2 regions of the Cytobacillus sp. FSL W8-0315 genome follow, and region 2 is predicted to be linked to the other one. Evidence: a T-box and tRNA genes for the amino acid it is inferred to sense, from the RefSeq annotation. Region 2 holds a T-box; the other holds one or more tRNA genes.
What was found. A T-box is a leader RNA that pairs with one kind of tRNA and senses whether it is charged. The one in region 2 lies ahead of glyQ (glycine--tRNA ligase subunit alpha), so its partner is inferred to be a tRNA-Gly.
Positions count from the first base shown of each region.

Region 1: it has a tRNA-Gly gene. The T-box ahead of glyQ (glycine--tRNA ligase subunit alpha) is inferred to sense a tRNA for this amino acid. The anticodon was not compared.

Region 1 is NZ_JBBOOC010000003.1:323,444-334,443, forward strand. Features, by position in the region: gene MKY20_RS27455 (ThuA domain-containing protein) at 1-307, shown strand, start outside; gene MKY20_RS27460 (Gfo/Idh/MocA family protein) at 309-1,337, shown strand; gene MKY20_RS27465 (Gfo/Idh/MocA family protein) at 1,351-2,388, shown strand; gene MKY20_RS27470 (sugar phosphate isomerase/epimerase family protein) at 2,407-3,375, shown strand; tRNA gene MKY20_RS27475 (tRNA-Gly) at 3,723-3,796, shown strand; gene MKY20_RS27480 (B3/B4 domain-containing protein) at 3,921-4,589, opposite strand; gene queG (tRNA epoxyqueuosine(34) reductase QueG) at 4,697-5,830, shown strand; gene MKY20_RS27490 (amidase domain-containing protein) at 6,031-6,909, shown strand; gene trmL (tRNA (uridine(34)/cytosine(34)/5-carboxymethylaminomethyluridine(34)-2'-O)-methyltransferase TrmL) at 6,972-7,445, shown strand; gene nfsA (oxygen-insensitive NADPH nitroreductase) at 7,543-8,292, shown strand; gene MKY20_RS27505 (PrkA family serine protein kinase) at 8,702-10,597, shown strand; gene MKY20_RS27510 (hypothetical protein) at 10,999-11,000, opposite strand, start outside.
Region 2 is NZ_JBBOOC010000001.1:1,936,981-1,947,980, forward strand. Features, by position in the region: gene MKY20_RS09780 (HD family phosphohydrolase) at 1-765, shown strand, start outside; gene ybeY (rRNA maturation RNase YbeY) at 762-1,232, shown strand; gene MKY20_RS09790 (diacylglycerol kinase family protein) at 1,210-1,602, shown strand; gene MKY20_RS09795 (cytidine deaminase) at 2,025-2,423, shown strand; gene era (GTPase Era) at 2,416-3,336, shown strand; gene MKY20_RS09805 (YqzL family protein) at 3,496-3,639, shown strand; gene recO (DNA repair protein RecO) at 3,670-4,422, shown strand; T-box leader at 4,508-4,693, shown strand; gene glyQ (glycine--tRNA ligase subunit alpha) at 4,800-5,690, shown strand; gene glyS (glycine--tRNA ligase subunit beta) at 5,683-7,755, shown strand; gene MKY20_RS09825 (helix-turn-helix transcriptional regulator) at 8,011-8,646, shown strand; gene MKY20_RS09830 (pyruvate, water dikinase regulatory protein) at 8,675-9,493, shown strand; gene MKY20_RS09835 (YaiI/YqxD family protein) at 9,863-10,330, shown strand; gene dnaG (DNA primase) at 10,370-11,000, shown strand, end outside.

The sequences.
Region 1 (11,000 bases), on a different contig from region 2:
ACTTGAAAAAGAAGAAATGTATGGGGAACATTTTGATATCCCTGCACCGGATGAACTTGTAATGGTGAGCTGGTTTGAAGGCGGGGAAGTTTTCCGGAGCGGCTGTACATACAGGCGCGGAAAAGGGAAAATCTTTTATTTTCGCCCAGGACATGAAACGTATCCAACTTATTATCATAAGGACGTTCAGCAGGTTATTAAAAATGCTGTTAAGTGGGCTAAACCAACTGATCTTCCCGTACCGGTCTATGGAAATGCGAAGCCATTGGAGAGAATCAGAGTGAGTCAAGAAGGAGTGGAGAATTAAGATGAAAAAACTCAAAATTGGAATAATTGGCTGTGGAAGTATAGCCAAGCATCGGCATATGCCTGAATATCATGCAAGCAGCGGGGCTGTCATTGCAGCGGTATGTGATATTGATGAAGAGCGTGCAAATGTGTTTGCCGGGTTGTACGGGGCGCAGGTGTACACCGATTATAGAGAATTGCTGGCTAATAAGGATATAGATGCAGTGAGTGTCTGCACCCCGAATTATCTGCATGCTCCCATATCAGCTGCAGCATTAAATGCCGGCAAGCATGTACTATGTGAAAAGCCTATGGCAACTTCTATGGAAGAGGCACAGGACATGATTGAAGCAGCCAGTAAGAATAGAAAGAAATTAATGATTGCTCATAATCAGCGCTTTGTTCCATCTCATAAAAAAGCAAAGGAATTGATTGCAAAAGGTGAAGCTGGAAAAATCTATAGTTTCCGGACGGCTTTTGGCCACGGCGGGCCAGAGGGATGGAGTGCAGATGGCAAAGAAAGCTGGTTCTTCAAAAAAGATCAGGCTTTTATTGGCGCCATGGGCGACCTTGGTGTACATAAGACCGACTTGCTGCGTTATCTGCTGGGAGAAGAGTTTGCTGAGGCAGGAGCATTCGTAGAGACAAGTGCCAAGATGAGTGCTGATGTCGATGATACAGCGGTATGCGTTTTAAAAACGGAAAGCGGTGTAATCGGTACATTGGCTGCAAGCTGGTCTTATGTCTCAAAAGAAGACAATTCCACAATTATTTATGGAGAAAAGGCAATTTTGAGATTAGAAGATGATCCGGTGAATTCTCTCATTGTTCAGTATGCAAACGGTGAAACAGTGAAGTACGAACTTGGCGGGATTCAGACAAATGAAGAAGGAGGACAAAAGAATTCAGGCGTCATTGATCATTTTCTTGAAAGCATCTTAAATGAACAGGAGCCTGCGATTCCTGGTTCTGAGGGAATGAAGTCGCTCCAAGTGATACTTGCTGCGCTGGAGTCGAGCGAAACAAAGCAGATTGTCAGAATTAAGTGAGGTGCATGCATCAATGAAGAAACTTCGGATGGGGATTATTGGTGCTGGCGGAATAGCCCAGTCCAGGCATATTCCCGTTTTACTAAAATTATCGGATAGTGCTTCCATAACAGCTATTTGCGATGTGAATGAGGATACTGCAAAATTGGCTGCAAGGAAGTTTGGAATTAGCAGCGTTTTTACGGATTATAAAGAAGTATTCAGTGAAACAGATGCCGTAGTTATTTGTACACCGAATAAGTTTCATGCTGAGATTACGGCTGCTGCACTGGATGCCGGGCTGCATGTGTTGTGTGAGAAGCCGATGGCCATGACAGCAGAAGAATGCAGGAAAATGATAGAAGCCAGAGACAGGTCGGGAAAGGTTTTGGCCATTGCCTACCACTACCGGTTTATGAAAGAGGCTCAGGCTGCCAAAAAACTCATTTCAGAAGATGAAATTGGTCTTCCATTTGCTGCCAGAGCACGGGCGATGAGAAGAAGAAAGGTGCCGGGATGGGGTGTTTTCACCAATAAGGAACTTCAGGGCGGAGGAAGTTTGATTGATTATGGATGCCACTTGCTTGACCTCTCGCTTTGGCTTCTGGGAAACCCGGAGGAAACCGGGGTTTCCGGTACAGCTTATAATACATTGAGCAGAATGCCAGAGCAGGTGAATCTATGGGGAGGTTTTGACCATCAATCCTTTAATGTCGATGACCATGTGACAGCTTATATAAAATTTGCCAATGGGGCATCCCTGCTTTTTGAAACCTCATGGTCGGCCAATATCGAACGGGATGATGAAAGCCTCAGCCTTTCAGGGCAGGGTGGAGGAATTGATTTATTCCCATTCAGTTTGAACCAATCCAAACATGGAATGCTCCTTAATACACGCTCAGAATGGCTGCCGGGGGAGGATGACTATGCTTTGGCGCAGGCACGGAACTTTATTGACAGCTGTTTGGGGAGGGAAGAATTCATAGTTAAAGCAGAAGAAGCACTGCAGACAACCAGAATTATTGATGCGATTTATAAAAGCAGTGAAATGGGCAGAAGAGAAATACTTTAGAAGCGAGGAGGGGATTTTATGAAGCTCGGCGTATTTACCGTTTTATTTGCTGAGAAGAATTTTGAAGAAATGCTTGATCATGTGGCATCTGCAGGTCTTAAGGCTGTTGAAATCGGAACGGGGGCTTATCCCGGAAACGCTCACTGCAGCCTGAACGAGCTATTAGAAAGTAAAGAACTTCGGGCTGATTATCTGAAAAAGATTTTATCAAGAGGTCTTGAAATCAGCGCATTCAGCTGCCATGGCAATCCGATTTCCCCTGATAGAGCATTTGCAGAGGAATCGGACCGCGTGTTATATGACACGATTAGGTTAGCCAGCTTAATGAATGTTCCGGTTGTTAACTGTTTTTCAGGCACTGCAGGTGATGGGGAAGGGGCCGAGCATCCGAATTGGCCGGTTGCTCCATGGCCGAATGAGTATGGAGAAGTGCTGAAATGGCAATGGGAGGAGAAACTCATTCCTTACTGGAAGAAAGCCGGGCAATTTGCAAAAGACCACAATGTGAAAATTGGTCTTGAACTTCATGGCGGATTCCTTGTGCATACTCCTTATACACTTCTAAAATTAAGGGAAGAAACCTGTGATGCCATTGGTGCCAATCTGGACCCAAGCCATTTATGGTGGCAGGGAATCGACCCTGTGGCAGCAATAAAGATTTTGGGAAAAGAAAATGCCATTCATCATTTTCATGCAAAAGATACCTATATTGACCAGGAAAATGTTAATATGTACGGTTTAACAGATATGCAGCGGTATGGAAATGTCCAGACCAGAGCGTGGACATTCAGGTCAGTCGGGTGCGGACACGGCCTGCAGGAATGGTCGGATATGATGAGCGCTTTGCGAACATTTGGGTATGATTATGTTGTCAGCATTGAGCATGAAGATCCGCTTATGTCTATAGAAGAAGGATTTACAAGGGCAGTCAGGAACCTTAAATCGATCTTAATTGAAGAGCAGCCTTCAGAAATGTGGTGGGTGTAACATTCTTAGCAGGGAAGGATTTTAAATCCTTTCCTGTATTTTCGACAAATTTCTCAATTGGGGTTGACCATTCCGGCTGAATTTAGTATTATTAAATAGTTGATTCGACACAATGTTTATTTTGCTGTTGATAAAAATCGACATTGGATTTTGTCATAATCTCATTACTGATTAAATATAAGTACACAAATGCGGGTGTAGTTTAGTGGTAAAACCTCAGCCACGAGCCAACACATCCATGAATCATCTCCGAGTTGCCTCGACGCATAGGCTTCCATGAAAAAGCTTTTAGAGGAAGAGGCATGCAAGTACGGGAAAAAAACAGTAGTCAGTAACTTCATATAAATGCGGGTGTAGTTTAGTGGTAAAACCTCAGCCTTCCAAGCTGATGATGAGGGTTCGATTCCCTTCACCCGCTCCATACATAGCCAACGCAGTGTTTCGTTCAAAAAGAACGAGGTATTGCGTTTTTTCATGTTCTTTGGCTATTGAGCAAAAAAATCGGGTGGCATCCGCGGATTCCACTCGATTTTTAATAAACTTGTTTAACATCCAATTACCTTAAAGGTTCCTTCTCCACCATGCACTTGAGAGTACATGTTCATTAGGGACTCAACCATTTTTTCAGCCTTTTCCATTTCCAGAGAAGGGCGCAAATAAACGATTTGAACGGCATTTTTAGTCTGTTCCGTCACCGCTGTCCTTTCAGAGTCGACAAACGGACTGCCAAATGGCCCTGCCGCATCTTCACTAATAATTAAATTGGCAAGTGAGTTGGGTCTTCCGTTTAGACCGTTATATTCTTCGCCTTCTTTGCCTAACCTGATAGTCAGATTGCCTGAAAGCTTATCTGCGTCATACACGCCAATCGGTATTTGATATTCGAGGGAAAAGAAGTTGTTAATATCTATGGAGCTGTTGACCGGCTGCAGATAATTTTGTTTCTTAATTCTTCGGTACAGTGCTTCTGCAGAGTGGCGGTACCGATTTGGATCCTTGCCTGCTGTTTTGAAAATCTGTCTCCATTCTTTGATCCCTTCATATTCTGTAACACTCTTGTCCTCTAAGTCAAAATAAATTGATTCCTGAAATAATTGGAGTCTGCCCTTTACCATTTGAGGAGATTGTCCGACTTCTATATTTTTATATGTAATGAATCCAATTTTAAATTGGGGAATTAACCTGCACAACTCGGGAGCAAACGTAATTTCCAAGCTTTCCACCTCCAAAATTACTTTAAAATAGTTTATCATAATAAGCGGTGATTCAATAAATTAAAGACTTTCATATAAATCAATTTTTCATGAAAGGAGGTTATACAATGGATTTTGCCCAATTCAAGCAGGAAGTGATTGAATACAGCAAAACAATTGGCATAGATAAAATCGGTTTTACAGCAGCCAGCACTTTTGATGAGATGAAAAATAGACTGATTCGCCAGCAGGAACTTCAATATCAATCTGGATTTGAAGAGCCCGATATTGAGAAGAGAGTGAATCCCAGCCTCCTATTGGACAAGCCCAAATCCATTATCTCAATAGCTGTTGCTTACCCTTCCAAAATGAAGGTCAGAGTGGTCAGCAAAAGAGGTGAGAGAAGAGGCATTTTCTGCCGCGCTTCATGGGGTAAAGACTATCATCATATCTTGAGGGAACGTCTACAGAAACTTGAGGGATTCATTCAGTCAAGAATACCTGAGGCGTTATGCAAATCCATGGTGGATACAGGTGAGCTTGTGGATCGGGCCGTAGCGCAGCGTGCCGGAATTGGCTGGAGCGGAAAAAACTGTTCCATCATTACACCGGAATTCGGATCGTATGTCTATCTAGGAGAAATGATTACGAATCTGCCATTTGAGCCGGATAAACCAATGGAAGACAGATGCGGCAGCTGCAATAAATGTGTAGACGTCTGTCCGACTGGTGCTTTAATTCAGGGAGGTCAGCTTGATGCACAGAAGTGCATCGCGTTTCTGACACAGACAAAAGGCTTTCTTGCTGAGCCGTATAGAGAAAAACTGGGTAACAGACTTTATGGGTGTGATACCTGTCAAACCGTATGCCCTGAAAATAAAGGCAAGGATTTTCATCTGCACGAAGAGATGGAGCCGGATCCGGAAGTGGCAAAGCCGCTTTTAAGGCCGCTTTTATTTATCAGCAACCGTGAATTTAAAGAAAAATATGGTCCGGTTTCAGGCTCCTGGAGAGGGAAAAAGCCGATCCAGCGAAATGCCATTATCGCCTTGGCTCACTACAAAGACGAAACAGCTGTAGAAGATCTGATTAAAGTCATGACAGAAGATCCTCGGCCGGTGATCCGTGGAACGGCTGCCTGGGCACTTGGGAAAATTGGCGGTGAGAAATCATTAGCTGCCCTGGAAAAGGCTTTGCAGCAGGAAAAAGACGGAGAGGCTATTGCTGAGATTGAAAAAGGTTTAAGTTTTATTGAGAAATGATGAGGGAGGAATCTCCCTCTTTTTCTATGCCATTTTTATGAAAAATTCTAATTTTTCCTCAGTCCAACAATATGCAAAGAGTAAAATTCAAATGCAGAGAAACTGTTCAGTCCGGCTGACTTACTGTTATATTGCACGAAAAATTAAGCAAAGTCCTCTGCTTTCTCTCATATGTATTGAATAGGAGAGGAGTGAGATGCGTGAGGGACCAGCTTCAGGAGCTGTTAATAAAAAGAGTGCAGCAGTGCGTTTCCCATTCAAGAAGTTCAATTCATACCTGCCCTAAGATTGAAAAGAAGAAAGAATCTCTTACCGCCCGGTCCGGTGAGATTGTTAAAGCCCAGGCAACCGGAAAAGTGATCAAGGTCGGCGGGGAGAAGGATGACGTGAAGCAGGTTGAATACAGAGTTCACTTTAGATATTTAATTAAGCAAAAAGGCGTGTTCTATATGGAAGAAGAAATTGAAGAGCGAACAGCCGACTTTTATAAAGGAGTGTTCGTCGAGGATCGGGAGAAAAACCCTTTTAATGAGATTCAAAAAGATGAAGCGTCTCCAGACCATGAATATGGAGAGGAAGAAAGGCTTGTATATGAGTATGACCGCATGAAAGCAGTGCAGTATGCAGAAAAATGGTGGAACAGCTATAATCCGGCTTATAAAAAATTTGAAGTGGATTGCACCAATTATATTTCACAGTGCCTTCATGTAGGCGGCGGCCCGATGAGAGGGTATCCTAACCGCGGAAAAGGATGGTGGATGAGAAGCGGAAATTGGAGCTACAGCTGGACGGTAGCGAATTCATTGCGATGGTATCTGCCGAGTTCGAATTCGGGGTTAAGAGCGGAGGAAGTCTCCAGTCCGGATCAGCTCTTAATTGGAGATGTTATTTGCTATGATTTTCAGGGAGACGGGCGATTTGACCATACAACCATCGTGACGGGAAAAGATGCCTCAGGAATGCCCCTGGTCAATGCCCATACTTATAACAGCCGAATGCGTTATTGGGCTTATGAAGATTCAACAGCCTATACACCGAATATTAAATATAAATTTTTGTCTATAACTGATGACCAGTAATTTGTAAGGTGATTTCAAAATGATATAATAACACATGCAGATTTAATTCAGAGGTGAAAAAAGTGGGATTGCATGTAGTATTATATCAGCCGGAAATTCCGGCCAACACTGGTAATATAGCCCGTACTTGTGCGGCTACTGATACGACATTGCATCTGATCCGGCCGCTTGGCTTCTCGACAGATGATAAAATGCTGAAGCGTGCAGGCTTGGATTATTGGCAATTTGTAAAGATCGTCTATCATGAATCATTGGACGATTTCTTTAATAGCAGCGAAGGCGGTGAATACTTCTACTTAACGAAGTATGGCACCAAGCCGCATTCCACTTTCGATTACAGCAATGTCGGGAAGGATTATTATTTTATTTTCGGCAAAGAAACGACGGGCCTTCCGAAGAATATCATTGAAATCAACAAAGAACGCGCATTAAGGGTTCCAATGAACGATAAAGTCCGTTCGCTTAACTTATCCAACACTGCAGCCATTCTTGTTTATGAAGCACTGCGGCAGCAGGATTACTTGCATTTAAAATAGGAAACAGCTGGCCTGGTATTTTTCGGGCCTTTTCCTTTGGAGAATACTTTCCTTTCTGGGTAAAATGAAAAAGTATATATGGAAAGGATGAGTTGTGATGAATGAAGTGATCAATTTGCTGATGGACCATCGCTCCGTGCGGAATTTTGAAGATAGGCCTCTGTCCAAAGAACAGATAGAAACGATTGTACTTTCTGCTCAAGCTGCGTCCACCTCAAGTTTTGTTCAAGCCTATTCAATAATCGGTATTACCGATAAAGTGAAGAAAGCGAAACTTGCTGAATTTGCAGGCAACCAGAATTATGTAGCAGAAAATGGCCACTTTTTCGTATTTTGCGCTGATCTGCATCGTCATGAAGTAATGGGACAAATGGAAAATATTAATGTAATTCCCTCCATTGAAAGCACAGAGAAATTTATGGTGGCTGTCATTGATGCAGCATTGGCTGCACAGAATGCTGCGGTTGCTGCTGAATCGCTGGGATTGGGAATATGCTATATTGGCGGAATAAGAAACAATCTTGAAGGTGTAGCTGAACTTTTAAAAACACCGGATCGCGTAATTCCTTTGTTTGGACTGGCTGTTGGCTATCCTTCCAAAAAGAACGATAAAAAGCCAAGGCTTCCTCTTCAGCACATATACCATGAAAATGAATATAAGCAGGATGAAACTGCCTACCGCGAAGAGCTGGAAGTGTATAATAAAATCATTTCCGAGTACTATGATGAGCGTACGGGCGGCAAGCGGAATGACACGTGGACTGGTCAAATCGCCGGCATGCTTGAAAAGCAGACACGAATGTATATGAAGGGTTTTGTACAGAAAAAAAAGATGGATTTGAGGTAGGGCTATAAAAAAGAGCCTGTGTTCCGAAATAAGAGAAAAGCTGCTGAATGATCAGCAGCTTATTTTTTGCTTACGCCTGGCTTGTCATCATAACCAGCAGCGAAAATAGCAGCAAGGAAAGCAACCATTACACCGATAATAATAATTGTACCCATGTATATGTAATCCTCCTTTAGCGGTATATCAATAGGCAAGCTTGTAAATATAAGCTTATTATAGCCCAAAAATGAATAACTGTGAATGAAAAGTATGGAGTTTTTTTTACAGTTAGATCCCGCAGCAAAGTGTTCCTTATAATTAATCCCCATAAAAAGTACAAACCAAACTCTCAATAGTTTACGCATGTTCGATTGCCGGGGCGCATAGAGTATATTAATCGTCTCTGATAATGCGACAGGGGGAGGTCCTTATGGATATTCTAAAAAAAATTGAGATGTACAGACACGAGGAAGAAAAGCTTAAATGGGAAGGGACTTTTGGAGAGTATTTAGAAATTGTTAAAGAGAAGCCATGGGTTGCCCAGTCAGCACATTCACGGGTATATAATATGATTAAGGATGCCGGTGTCGAAGAAGTGAAGGGGCAAAAAAGATATCAATTTTTCAGCAATCAGCTCTTTGGATTAGAAGAAGCATTGGAAAGGCTGGTAGAAGAGTATTTCCATCCTGCTGCCAAACGCCTCGATGTCCGCAAAAGGATTCTTTTATTAATGGGGCCGGTCAGCGGCGGTAAATCAACTTTAGTGACAATGCTAAAGAGAGGTTTAGAGCAATATTCTCACGCTGATAGGGGAGCGGTCTATGCTATTAAGGGCTGTCCAATGCATGAAGATCCGCTTCATTTAATCCCGCATCACCTCCGTAAAGACTTTCATGATGAATATGGAATAAGAATTGAAGGAAACCTCTCGCCATTGAATAGTATGCGTCTCGAACAGGAGTATGGCGGCCGTATAGAAGATGTTTTAATTGAAAGAATCATTTTCTCAGAAGACCGCAGGGTGGGAATTGGAACTTTCAGCCCATCAGATCCAAAATCCCAGGATATTGCTGATCTGACTGGAAGCATTGACTTTTCAACCATTGCTGAATATGGTTCAGAATCAGATCCTCGTGCCTATCGTTTCGATGGGGAACTAAATAAAGCAAACCGAGGGATGATGGAATTCCAAGAAATGCTGAAGTGCGACGAGAAATTTTTATGGCATTTATTGTCCCTGACTCAGGAAGGCAACTTTAAAGCAGGGCGCTTCGCCTTGATATCAGCGGATGAGCTAATTGTTGCTCACACGAATGAAACAGAGTACCGTTCATTCATTTCTAATAAAAAGAATGAAGCTCTGCACTCAAGGATTATCGTTATGCCAATCCCATATAATTTAAAGGTTTCAGAGGAAGAGAAGATTTACGATAAAATGATCCGAGAAAGCGATGTTTCCAATGTGCACATTGCACCTCATACCCTGAGGGTTGCAGCGATGTTTACGATTTTAACCCGCATGAAGGATCCGAAAAAAGGCGATATAGATTTAGTTAAGAAAATGCGTTTGTATGATGGAGAGAGCGTTGAAGGCTATAACAGGGCTGATGTGGAGGAATTGAAAAAAGAGCATGCAGATGAAGGCATGAGCGGTATTGACCCGCGTTATGTTATCAACAGGATCTCTTCTACAATCATCCGTAAAAATATTACGAGCATCAATGCGCTGGATGTATTACGGTCGCTTAAAGAAGGGTTGGATCAGCATCCATCCATTACTCCAGAACTGAAGGAAAGATACCTGAACTTTATTTCTCTGGCCCGCAAAGAATATGATGATATTGCGAAGAAAGAAGTACAAAAGGCATTTGTTTACTCTTATGAAGAATCTGCAAAAACGCTTATGGAAAACTATCTTGATAATGTTGAAGCATACTGCAATAAAGCGAAGCTTCGCGACCCATTAACCGGTGAGGAAATCAGTCCGGATGAAAAACTGATGCGCTCAATCGAAGAGCAGATCGGCATCTCCGAGAATGCGAAGAAAGCATTCAGGGAGGAAATCCTCATCCGCATCTCAGCTTACGCAAGAAAAGGCAAGCGCTTTGACTATAATTCGCATGACCGTCTGCGTGAAGCTATCCAGAAGAAGCTTTTCGCTGACCTGAAAGATGTCGTGAAGATCACCACATCTTCAAAAACGCCTGATGAGCAGCAGCTGAAGAAGGTGAATGAAGTTGTAGCAAGATTAATTGACGAACATGGCTATAACTCAACATCAGCAAACGAACTGCTCCGCTATGTTGGAAGCTTGCTGAATCGTTAAAAAAAAGCCTGGCAGGATAGCTGCCAGGCTTTTTTTGCGGATGAATAAAGAGCTGAATTAGGAGGGGCGCAAATAAGTGGAGTTCAGGAGCAATCATGGCAGAAGAGAACGCGATAAAGAATAGGGAAGGCGTAATGACATGGGTTACAGCGCAAAAATCAAAATGGGCAGCGCAAATCAGCTGGATATCGGCGTAATTATGATACTAGAGGCAATAAAGAATGAGGAAGGCGCAAATAACACGGGTTACAGCGCAAAAATCAAATGTATCAGCGCAAATAATTGAAGAAGCGTCGCAATCAAGAAAAAGTCAGAATCGGAAAGCAAACCGCCAAATGTATTAAAAATGATAGATTCCAGGTAAAAATACCCCATATAAAAAAAGAGGCCCGAAAGCCCCTTC
Region 2 (11,000 bases):
GCAATTGGCCTGCTGCCGTATTTCGAGGCAGGTTTTGGAATTTTGTCTACTATGAGGCTGATAGAACTATCTAATCCTAATCATCCTCTGCTGAGAAAGATACTGACCGAGTCTCCCGGAACTTATCATCATAGTGTAATGGTTGCCAATCTTTCCGAGTCAGCGTGTGAAGCTATTGGGGCGAATGGCCTTCTGGCAAGGGTGGGATGCTATTATCACGATATCGGTAAAACAAAGCGGCCTCAGTTTTTTATCGAGAATCAGGTTAATATTGAGAATCCGCATGATCGCCTCCCTCCGCATACCAGCAAGAATATAATAATCGCCCATGCTGCCGATGGGGCTGAAATGCTGAGGAAGCATAAGATGCCGAAGGAGATAGTAGATATTGCCGAACAGCATCATGGAACAACATTGCTTAAATATTTTTACTACAAAGCAAAACAGAATGGGCTGGAAGTAAAGGAAGAGGACTATCGCTATCCGGGACCAAAACCGCAATCAAAAGAGTCGGCAGTAATTGGCATTGCTGATAGTGTGGAAGCTGCAGTCCGTTCCATGGCGCATCCTACAACAGAACAAATAGAGGAACTGGTCAAAAAGATAATCGCAGACAGACTTCAGGATGGACAGCTGAATGAATGTGATTTAACCTTAAAAGAACTGGAAACCGTTTCACACTCGTTCTGCGAAACGTTAAACGGGATTTTCCATTCACGTATCGAGTATCCTGAAATGACAAAACAGAAGGTGAAACAGGCATGAATTTAAATATTGATTTTTTGGACGAAACAAATGAGCTTCAGGAAAATGATATAGCCAAAATTGAAGAGCTAATTAATTTTGCTGCCTCTAAAGAATCTGTGGAGCCGGAAAGCGAAGTATCCATCACATTTGTGACCAATGAACGCATCCGGGAAATTAACAGGGAGTATCGGGATAAAGATCGGCCGACAGATGTTATTTCTTTTGCAATGGAAGAGCTGGGTGAAGGTGAAATCGAACTGATTGGTGCCGATATGCCCAGAGTCCTGGGGGATATCATTATCTCAGTTGCAAAGGCCAAGGAGCAGGCTGAGGAGTACGGTCACTCTTTTATAAGGGAGCTTGGTTTTTTGGCGGTCCATGGCTTCCTTCATCTTCTTGGATATGATCATGAAAATCCAGAAGATGAGAAAAAAATGTTTTCCCGCCAAAAGGATATATTAGATGAATTCGGGCTCACAAGATAGAAAGGTCCGAAAACACAGTGTCCTAAAATCCTTTTCGTTTGCTTTTTCCGGCATTAGGGCAGCATTATTGAATGAAAGGAATCTGCAAATACATTTGGCAGTGTCGATAGCTGTTATTATGTTTGGGGTATTCTTTGGCATTTCCAGCCTTGAATGGATAATCATTCTCCTGGCCATAGGGGGCATGCTCTCACTCGAACTGCTGAACACTGCCATTGAAAGGGTTGTGGATCTGGCGACAGAAGAGTATCATCCCCTTGCAAAGCAAGCAAAGGATATTGCTGCTGGAGCAGTATTGGTGTATGCAATTGTAAGTGTAATTATAGGCGGAGTTATATTCCTTCCTAAAATTCTCATATTTTTGCAGTAATGTGAAGCTGTCCGGATGGGCAGCTTTGCTTTTTGGTATTTCTATATAAACAGCAAAGTCTGAAGTATGGTGAAAAAATTTAGAGCATGGGTTTGAAAACGCTCACTGAATCCGCTAAAATGACAGAACAGCAGTAAATATTGCATGCTGGGGAGATGTTTGTGGAATCTCATTCAGAACAGGGACCTGGTTCAAAATTAAATCAGCCTATGTATTTTTAGAAAATTCAATTTTTTTGTTACGTTTTTGCTACAAACGATGAAAATCACAGTAAAATGTTGTAAAATAAAAGAGAAGCGGCTGCTTCTTACCGAAGAAGCTATTGAGCGCATTGCTTAATTTCACAAGGCCCATTGCAGGTCCAAACCTTGGGTTTATTGGCTTGGGGAGCAACTCGCTTTACAGGAAAGGAAGAATTATTTGTGAACAGCGATCAACTAATAAAAGAAGCAATGATTGCAAGAGATAGAGCATATGTGCCATATTCAAAATTTAAAGTAGGAGCGGCACTATTAAGCAGTGACGGGCAGGTCTTTCATGGCTGCAACATCGAAAATGCTGCATACAGCATGTGTAATTGTGCTGAGAGGACTGCGCTTTTTAAAGCGTATTCTGATGGCGTAAAAAGTTTTTCAGCCATAGCTGTAGTTGCTGACACAGACCGTCCAGTTCCCCCATGCGGTGCATGCAGACAGGTAATAGCCGAATTATGTCCGCCTGAAATGAAAGTGGTTTTAACCAACTTAAAAGGGGATATTAAGGAATTAACAGTTGAAGAATTACTGCCAGGAGCATTTTCACCGGAGGATTTACATGAATAACACTACTACACCAAAAGGACACAAATCAGGGTTTATTTCCATAATCGGCAGACCGAACGTAGGGAAGTCAACGTTCTTAAATCGCGTAATCGGGCAGAAGATTGCGATTATGAGTGATAAACCGCAAACAACGCGCAACAAAGTTCAAGGTGTCCTGACTACCAATGACGCACAATTTATATTTATTGATACGCCAGGAATCCATAAGCCAAAGCATAAACTGGGAGACTTTATGATGAAAGTTGCCCAAAATACACTTAAAGAAGTGGATGTCATCCTGTTTATGGTAAATGCCCAGGAAGGCTTTGGACGCGGTGAAGAATTCATACTTGAGAAATTTCAGTCAGTCCGTACACCGATTTTCCTTGTAATCAATAAGATTGACCAGGTACATCCTGATGAACTTCTTAAAATTATTGAGTCTTACAAGGAAAAGTACGAGTTCAGCGAAATTATCCCCATTTCTGCTTTAGAAGGCAATAATGTAGAGACGCTGTTAGGACAGATTAAAGAATATATTCCGGAAGGGCCGCAGTTTTATCCAGCTGATCAAGTAACGGACCACCCAGAGAGATTTATCGTTTCCGAACTGATCAGGGAAAAAGCACTGCATTTAACAAGAGAAGAAATACCGCACTCGCTTGCTGTAACCATTGATAAAATGGAACGCCGCGAAGATAAGGATGTCATTCATGTCATGGCTACAATCATTGTGGAGCGTGACTCCCAAAAAGGCATTGTGATTGGAAAGCAAGGGAAAATGCTCAAGGAAATCGGAAAAAGAGCAAGAGTTGATATTGAGAATCTTCTTGGATCAAAGGTTTTCCTGGAGCTATGGGTCAAAGTCCAAAAAGACTGGCGCAATAAAATGTCACAGCTCCGCGACTTTGGCTTCCGTGAAGATGAGTACTAAACCCAGCCCTAATTAAAGTATTATTCATTTCTGATTTATATGCATGCAGGTGATTGACAATATTTTCGTCTCATGATTTTACAAAGACAGGCTATGATATAGATAAATGTATTGGGATAAAGAAATTGCTAGTTGAATAACTGAAAGGTGGGGTTTTCGATGATGGATTTTACCTGGAGAGTGTTTTCCCAGACAGGAAATATTGACACATATCTTCTCTTCAAGGAGCTAGAAAAGGAAACTCAGGATATACCCGGCAGCAATGATGAAGAGCTAGCAGAAGCTGATTTTCCCATCTCATAGGTTTGTCGAAAGACAGGGATGGTGTCACGGTTGCTTGATAAATGTGAAGGCATCGTCATCAGGACAACTAATTATAGTGAAACAAATAAGATTGTTACTTTATATACCCGTGAATGGGGAAAAGTTGGTGTGATGGCACGAGGAGCGAAAAAGCCGAACAGCAGACTTGCTGCTGTCACCCAGCTTTTTACATACGGGAATTTCTTAGTTCAGCGTGGAAGCGGTTTGGGTACCCTGCAGCAGGGGGACATGATTTCATCTATGCGGTCCATTAAAGAAGATATTTTTCTGACTGCATATGCAAGCTATATTGTCGATTTGACTGATAAAAGCATTGAGGATAAGAAGCCCAACCCATTTTTGTTCGAATTGCTGTATCAAACCCTAAATTTAATAAACGAAGGATATGACCCGGAAATTCTTACAAACATTTATGAAATGAAAATGCTGAATGCTCTGGGTTTATATCCAGTACTTGATCAATGTTCTGTCTGCGGAAGCACTGACGGGCATTTTGCATTTTCTATCCGCGAAAACGGGCTTATTTGTCACCGCTGCCTTGATAAGGATCCTTATCATTATAAAGTGTCCCAGGCGACAATTAAGCTTCTTCGCCTGTTTTACTTTTTTGACTTGTCCCGGCTCGGCAATATCTCTGTCAAACCAGAAACCAAAGCTGAATTGAAAAAGATTATTTCTGCCTATTATGAAGAGTATTCAGGCTTAAACTTGAAGACAAAGAAGTTTCTGAATCAAATGGCTAAGTTTAATGATTTAATGTAATGCGTTTCTTTATAGGCGAAGCGCATTGGCTTTTGTTATTATTGACAATTTAAATCCATTCCGCTATGATTCAAAGTAATAAAATATAATTGCTGTGAAGGAGAAGAGTACTTAACCTTTTCTAATTAAAGCGAACCCGGGATAGTGGGAGCCGGGCATGGATGGTTAAGGAAGGGCGCTCCAGAGCAATATTGTCTATCGACAACTAAAGAGGCTGTGGTCAAAATCGCAGCAAATAGGGTGGAACCGCGGGTAAACTCTCGTCCCTATGCCATTGGGCATAGAGACGGGAGTTTTTTATGTTCACAGAAAAGCGGTGGGTAGACAGCTGTTAAGTTCATAAAGCTATAATTTATACAATAAGAAAGAGGTGTCCTATGAATATTCAAAGCATGATATTAACACTTCAAAAACATTGGTCTGAACAGGGTTGTATCTTGATGCAGGCATATGATACTGAAAAAGGGGCCGGAACAATGAGCCCGTATACTTTTTTAAGAGCGATTGGACCAGAGCCGTGGAATGTTGCTTATGTGGAGCCTTCACGCCGTCCTGCCGATGGGCGTTTTGGTGAGAATCCAAACCGGCTTTATCAGCATCATCAATTTCAGGTGATCATGAAGCCGTCGCCGGATAATATTCAGGAGCTGTATCTTGATTCATTAAAAGCATTGGGCATTGATCCGCTTGAACATGATATCCGGTTTGTAGAAGATAACTGGGAAAATCCTTCTCTGGGCTGTGCAGGCTTAGGATGGGAAGTTTGGCTTGATGGTATGGAAATAACGCAGTTCACATATTTCCAGCAGGTAGGCGGATTGGAATGTAAGCCTGTGTCAGTTGAGATTACCTACGGAATAGAAAGGCTTGCATCCTACATTCAGGACAAGGAAAATGTCTTTGACCTTGAATGGACTGACGGGTTTACGGTTAGAGATATCTTCCTGCAGCCTGAGTTCGAGCATTCGAAATACACATTTGAAACATCAGATCAGGAAATGCTCTTCAATTTGTTCAATATTTATGAAAAAGAAGCACATAGACAAATGGATGAAGGCCTAGTACACCCGGCATATGACTATGTATTAAAATGTTCTCATACCTTTAATTTGCTTGATGCAAGGGGAGCGATCTCTGTTACAGAAAGAACCGGCTATATCGCCCGATGCCGAAATCTGGCCAGAAAAGTAGCCAAAACTTTTTATGAAGAGAGAGAAAAACTCGGTTTCCCAATATTAAAGGATAAGGAGGAAGAATCTCATGAATAAGAAAGATCTTCTGCTGGAAATTGGACTTGAAGAAATGCCTGCCAGATTTGTCACTAATTCAATGAATCAGCTTTCAGATAAAGTGAACTCATGGCTTTTGGAAAAGAAAATATCTTTTGACGAGATCAGCGCTTTCTCTTCTCCACGCCGTTTGGCTGTTCTTGTAACGGGAGTAGATACCGCCCAGGAGGACATAAATGAGGAAGCGAAAGGACCTGCAAAAAAAATTGCCTTAACCGAGGATGGAGAATGGTCAAAAGCTGCGGTTGGATTCAGCCGGGGCCAGGGAGCTTCTGTTGAAGATATATTCTTTAAAGAAATTAATGGGGTTGAATATGCCCATGTCAGCAAATTTATAAAAGGAAAGGAAACAGCAGCACTGCTGCCGGAACTCCAGCAGATTGTCACCTCGTTATCATTCCCGAAAAATATGCGCTGGGCAAACCAGGAGCTGCGCTTTATCAGGCCGATCAAATGGCTTATGGCATTATTCGGAAATGAAGTCATTCCTTTTGCAATTACAAACGTTCATACTTCTAACCTTACAAGGGGCCACCGCTTTCTGGGCGAAGAGATTGAAATTAACAATCCTTCTGATTATGAAAAGTCCCTGCTGGCGCAATATGTGATAACTAATCCGCAGGAAAGAAAAAGTGCAATTCTATCACAATTGCAAAAAATAGAAGAAGAAAATGACTGGGTGATCCCTGTAGATGAAGATTTATTGGAAGAAGTAAATAACCTGGTTGAGTATCCAACAGCATTATATGGCCAGTTTGAAGAAGAATACCTGGAGCTTCCGGAAGAGGTTTTAATTACATCGATGAAGGAGCATCAGCGTTATTTTCCGGTAAAGTCCAAAGAGGGCAGGCTGCTTCCTTACTTTGTTACTGTCCGAAATGGATCCCATGAACATTTGGAGAAAGTGGCTAAAGGAAATGAGAAAGTATTGCGGGCAAGACTTTCTGATGCAGCTTTCTTCTACAGGGAGGACCAAAAAACGGATATCGCGGCATCACTGGAAAAACTTAAGAACATTGTTTATCATGAAGAAATTGGAACTCTTGCTGAAAAGGTGGAACGTGTTCGCCAGCTGGCAGCTAATTTGAGTGAAAATCTTCATTTCAGCGATGAGGCAAAGGCAGTGACAGACCGGGCTGCTGAAATCAGCAAGTTCGACCTTGTTTCGCACATGGTTTATGAATTTCCAGAGCTGCAAGGCTTTATGGGTGAAAAATATGCCCTGCAAAAAGGTGAAAAGGAAGCTGTGGCGCGTGCAATTAATGAACATTATATGCCGCGCAATTCAGAGGACCAGACGCCTGCAAGTGATGCTGGTGCAGTGCTGTCCATTGCTGAAAAGCTCGACACAATTGTGTCTTCCTTTGCAATAGGGATTATTCCAAGCGGCTCCCAGGATCCATATGCCTTAAGAAGACAGGCAACGGGTGTTATCCAGACTTTACTGGCAAAAAATTGGGATTTAAAACTCGAAGAATTAATTGCATTATCTTCTGAGACTGTTCTTAATTCGAAGATTGGAAAGAAATCAAAGGGTGAATTGATGCAGGAACTGGTTTCATTCTTTAAATTAAGAATCAAATATATGCTGCAGGAGAAGACAGTTCGTTATGACTTAATTGAAGCCGTTTTGGGCAGTGAAATCGGTTCAGTGCCTTCACTTGTAAAAAGAGCTGAAGTATTGGAGTCCCATAAGGATGCTGCAGGTTTCAAGGAAAGCATTGAAGCTCTTAGCCGAGTTATCAACATTGCTTCTAAAGCAGAGGATAAAGGGGATATAGACAGCAGCTTATTTGAAAATGTTTACGAAAAATCTCTTTTCAACAAATATTTATCAGTGAACGAGGAATTAAGAAAAGAGGTAGCAGAAGAAGTTGCCTTTAACCTGCTAATTAGCCTGAAACCAGAAATTGATCAATACTTCGAGCATACTATGGTTATGGATGAAAAGCAGGAAATTCGCAGCAATAGGCTGCACCAGATGGCAAATTTGGCTGATTTGATTAAGAAGTTTGCAAATATGAACGAAATTATTGTTAAATAACGAGCTTAAATTTTGCGTTTTTTGCTGGAATAGGATTAAATTTTAAGAAAGAAGACAGCAGCTTTAGCTGTCAGGAAAGAGCCTGTTATATTGCTGACGGGCTCTTTCATATTTTGGACATATTGGGCGAAGTAAAGAGAACTATATAGGAAACACATCTTTTCATTTATGACAAATAGTATATAATAATTATATAAAAGTATAACATTATTATAATGGGAAATGAGTGCCATTAGCATACCCTGTTCAGAATAGGTGGTGAGGAAGATCGAATTAAATAAAAGGCAGGAAAAGATCATAGAAATCGTAAAGGAAAACGGACCGATCACTGGTGAGAGTATAGCGGAACAGCTTAACTTAACCAGGGCAACACTAAGGCCGGATCTGGCTATATTAACGATGGCAGGCTATTTGGATGCCCGTCCGCGTGTAGGATATTTTTATACAGGAAAAACCGGGGCACAGCTGTTGACAGAAAACCTTCAGAAGCTTTATGTAAGAGATTATCAATCCATTCCTGTAGTCGTTAATGAGAATGTATCGGTATATGATGCAATTGTGACTATGTTTCTGGAAGATGTCGGCACGCTATTTGTAGTGGACCAGAGTTCACTGCTTGTAGGGGTTTTGTCAAGGAAGGATTTGCTTAGGGCTAGTATTGGCAAGCAGGAGCTTAATTCTATCCCTGTTAATATCATTATGACAAGAATGCCTAATATTACGATGTGTGAAAAAGATGATTTGCTCATAGAAGTTGCTAAAAAGCTGATTGAAAAGCAAATCGATGCCCTTCCTGTTGTAAAAAAGACAGAGAAAGGGTTCGAAGTAAACGGCCGGATAACCAAAACAAACCTGACAAAAGCATTCTTGGCCCTGGCCGGCGAAAAGTAGCAAAGTAAGAAGGAGATGGTGTTGAAGAATGGAAAAATTGCCGATCATCTACGTCGTTTCGGACTCAGTGGGAGAAACGGCCGAACTTGTAACAAAAGCTGCCACAAGCCAGTTTAATGGCAGTGATATATCTATTAAGCGCTTCCCATATGTTGAAGAAAAAATACATATTGATGAAGTCATTTCGCTGGCAAAACTGGATAATGGCATGATAGCCTATACAATGGTTAAGCCGGATATGAGGAAGTATATTAACCAGAGGTCTGCAGAAGAAGGAATATATGCTTTTGATATCGTTGGCCCTTTAATGGATCAAATCCAAAGAGCCTGCGGCATTACCCCTCTTTTTGAACCTGGACTGGTCAGAAAGCTTGATGAGGATTATTTTAAAAAGATTGAGGCTATCGAGTTCGCTGTTAAATATGATGATGGCCGAGACCCTCGTGGGATATTAAAAGCGGATATAGTGTTAATAGGCGTTTCAAGGACATCAAAAACACCTCTTTCTCAATATCTGGCACATAAGCGCCTTAAAGTGGCTAACGTTCCCCTTGTTCCTGAAGTCGATCCTCCAGAAGAGCTGTTTCTTGTCCCGCCTGATAAGTGCTTCGGCCTGAAAATCAGTCCTGAGAAATTAAACTTTATCCGGAGAGAACGTCTAATATCGCTAGGTTTAAGCGATAATGCCAGCTATGCTAATATAGAGAGAATCAAAGAAGAAATAGGTTACTTTGAAAAGATTGTATCTAAAATTAAATGCCCGGTTATAGATGTCACGAATAAGGCAGTAGAAGAAACAGCCAATATGATTCTAAATCAATACCGTAAAAGCTTTCCGAAAAGCTAGCACATAAATTTTTATGTGCCTTTTCTTTTTTATACTAGGCATTTAGGCTGTTTAGCTTAGGGTAGAATAGGGAGCGGGAGACTCCTCTGGAACCCCGAAATAAAGCTCCATTCTAAGGATGGCTTTTTTCAGGGGAAAACCTGTAAATTAAATTATATTCATCCCAGATAAATTAATGGCAAAATAGAGATTAATGTACTATAATAAAAAATTGTGATAAAAATGTCCCTGAATAGGTTTAGAGTTCATTGCGAAGGAATAAACTATTTATTGTGGCATGTCAAGTTTTCGACCAAGAAAAAATTCGACATATCTCACAATGCAAAAGTTATTCATGCAAAGAAGGATTATGCGGAGTGATGTAGAATTATTAGAACATCAGGCAAACCGAACATTATAGTAGATGCTGATTCCTGTCCCGTTAAAGAAGAAATTGTCGAAATAGCCAATTCCTTTACGTTGGACGCAGTATTTGTTGCTTCTTATGCCCATATGAAAAATGACCTAAATGGGGCTGTCTGGAAATTCGTTGACAGCAGTAAGGAAGCTGCTGATTTATTCATAATGAATTATGTGAAATCAGGAGATGTAGTTGTAACTCAAGATATTGGATTGGCATCAACTCTTTTGCTCAATGGTGTTTATGTCCTTTCTCCCAGGGGAATTTTATTTGAGGAAAATGAAATTCGGACCGCGCTTGAAATGAGGCACCTTTCAGCGAAAGCGCGAAGAAGAGGAGTTTATGGGAAAGGCCCAAAACCATACAGCCGAGAGGACAGATCCAGGTTTGTGCAGCAATTGACAAAAATTTTGTCGAATCTTGAAGGAATTCAGTAACGTTTATCGAATACCTGAGTAAGTAATGGAGTTGTTCATATGGCAGAACGGATCGCCGAGGAGAAAGTAAATGAGATTCGGCAAGCTGTAGATATTGTTGATGTCATTGGCGACTATATTCAATTAAACAAGCAAGGACGCAACTATTTTGGGCTTTGTCCTTTTCATGGCGAAAATACTCCTTCCTTTTCTGTATCGCCCGAAAAGCAAATCTATCATTGCTTTGGATGCGGAGCGGGAGGCAATGCCTTTTCTTTCTTAATGGAATTAGAAGGATATTCCTTTCAGGAAGCAGCCTTGAAACTCGCTGAAAAAGGAAATGTCAAGCTTGAAATTGATGCGGCATCTGCAGCATCAGCAAAATCAATGCCTGTAGATTTACAGCAGATGATGGAAGCTCATGAGCTTCTACGTAAATTTTATCACCATCTGCTCGTAAACACAAAAGATGGTCAGCATGCACTTGAATATTTGCTTAATAGAGGCTTTACAATGGAATCGATTGAGAAATTTCAAATCGGCTATTCATTGAAGTCCTGGGATTTTGTTTTCAAGTTCCTTACTAAAAGAAAATTCCCGGCAGATGTTATGGAAAGGGCAGGACTGATTATCAAAAGGGAGAAAGATGGGAACTATTTTGACCGCTTCAGAGATAGAATCATGTTCCCGA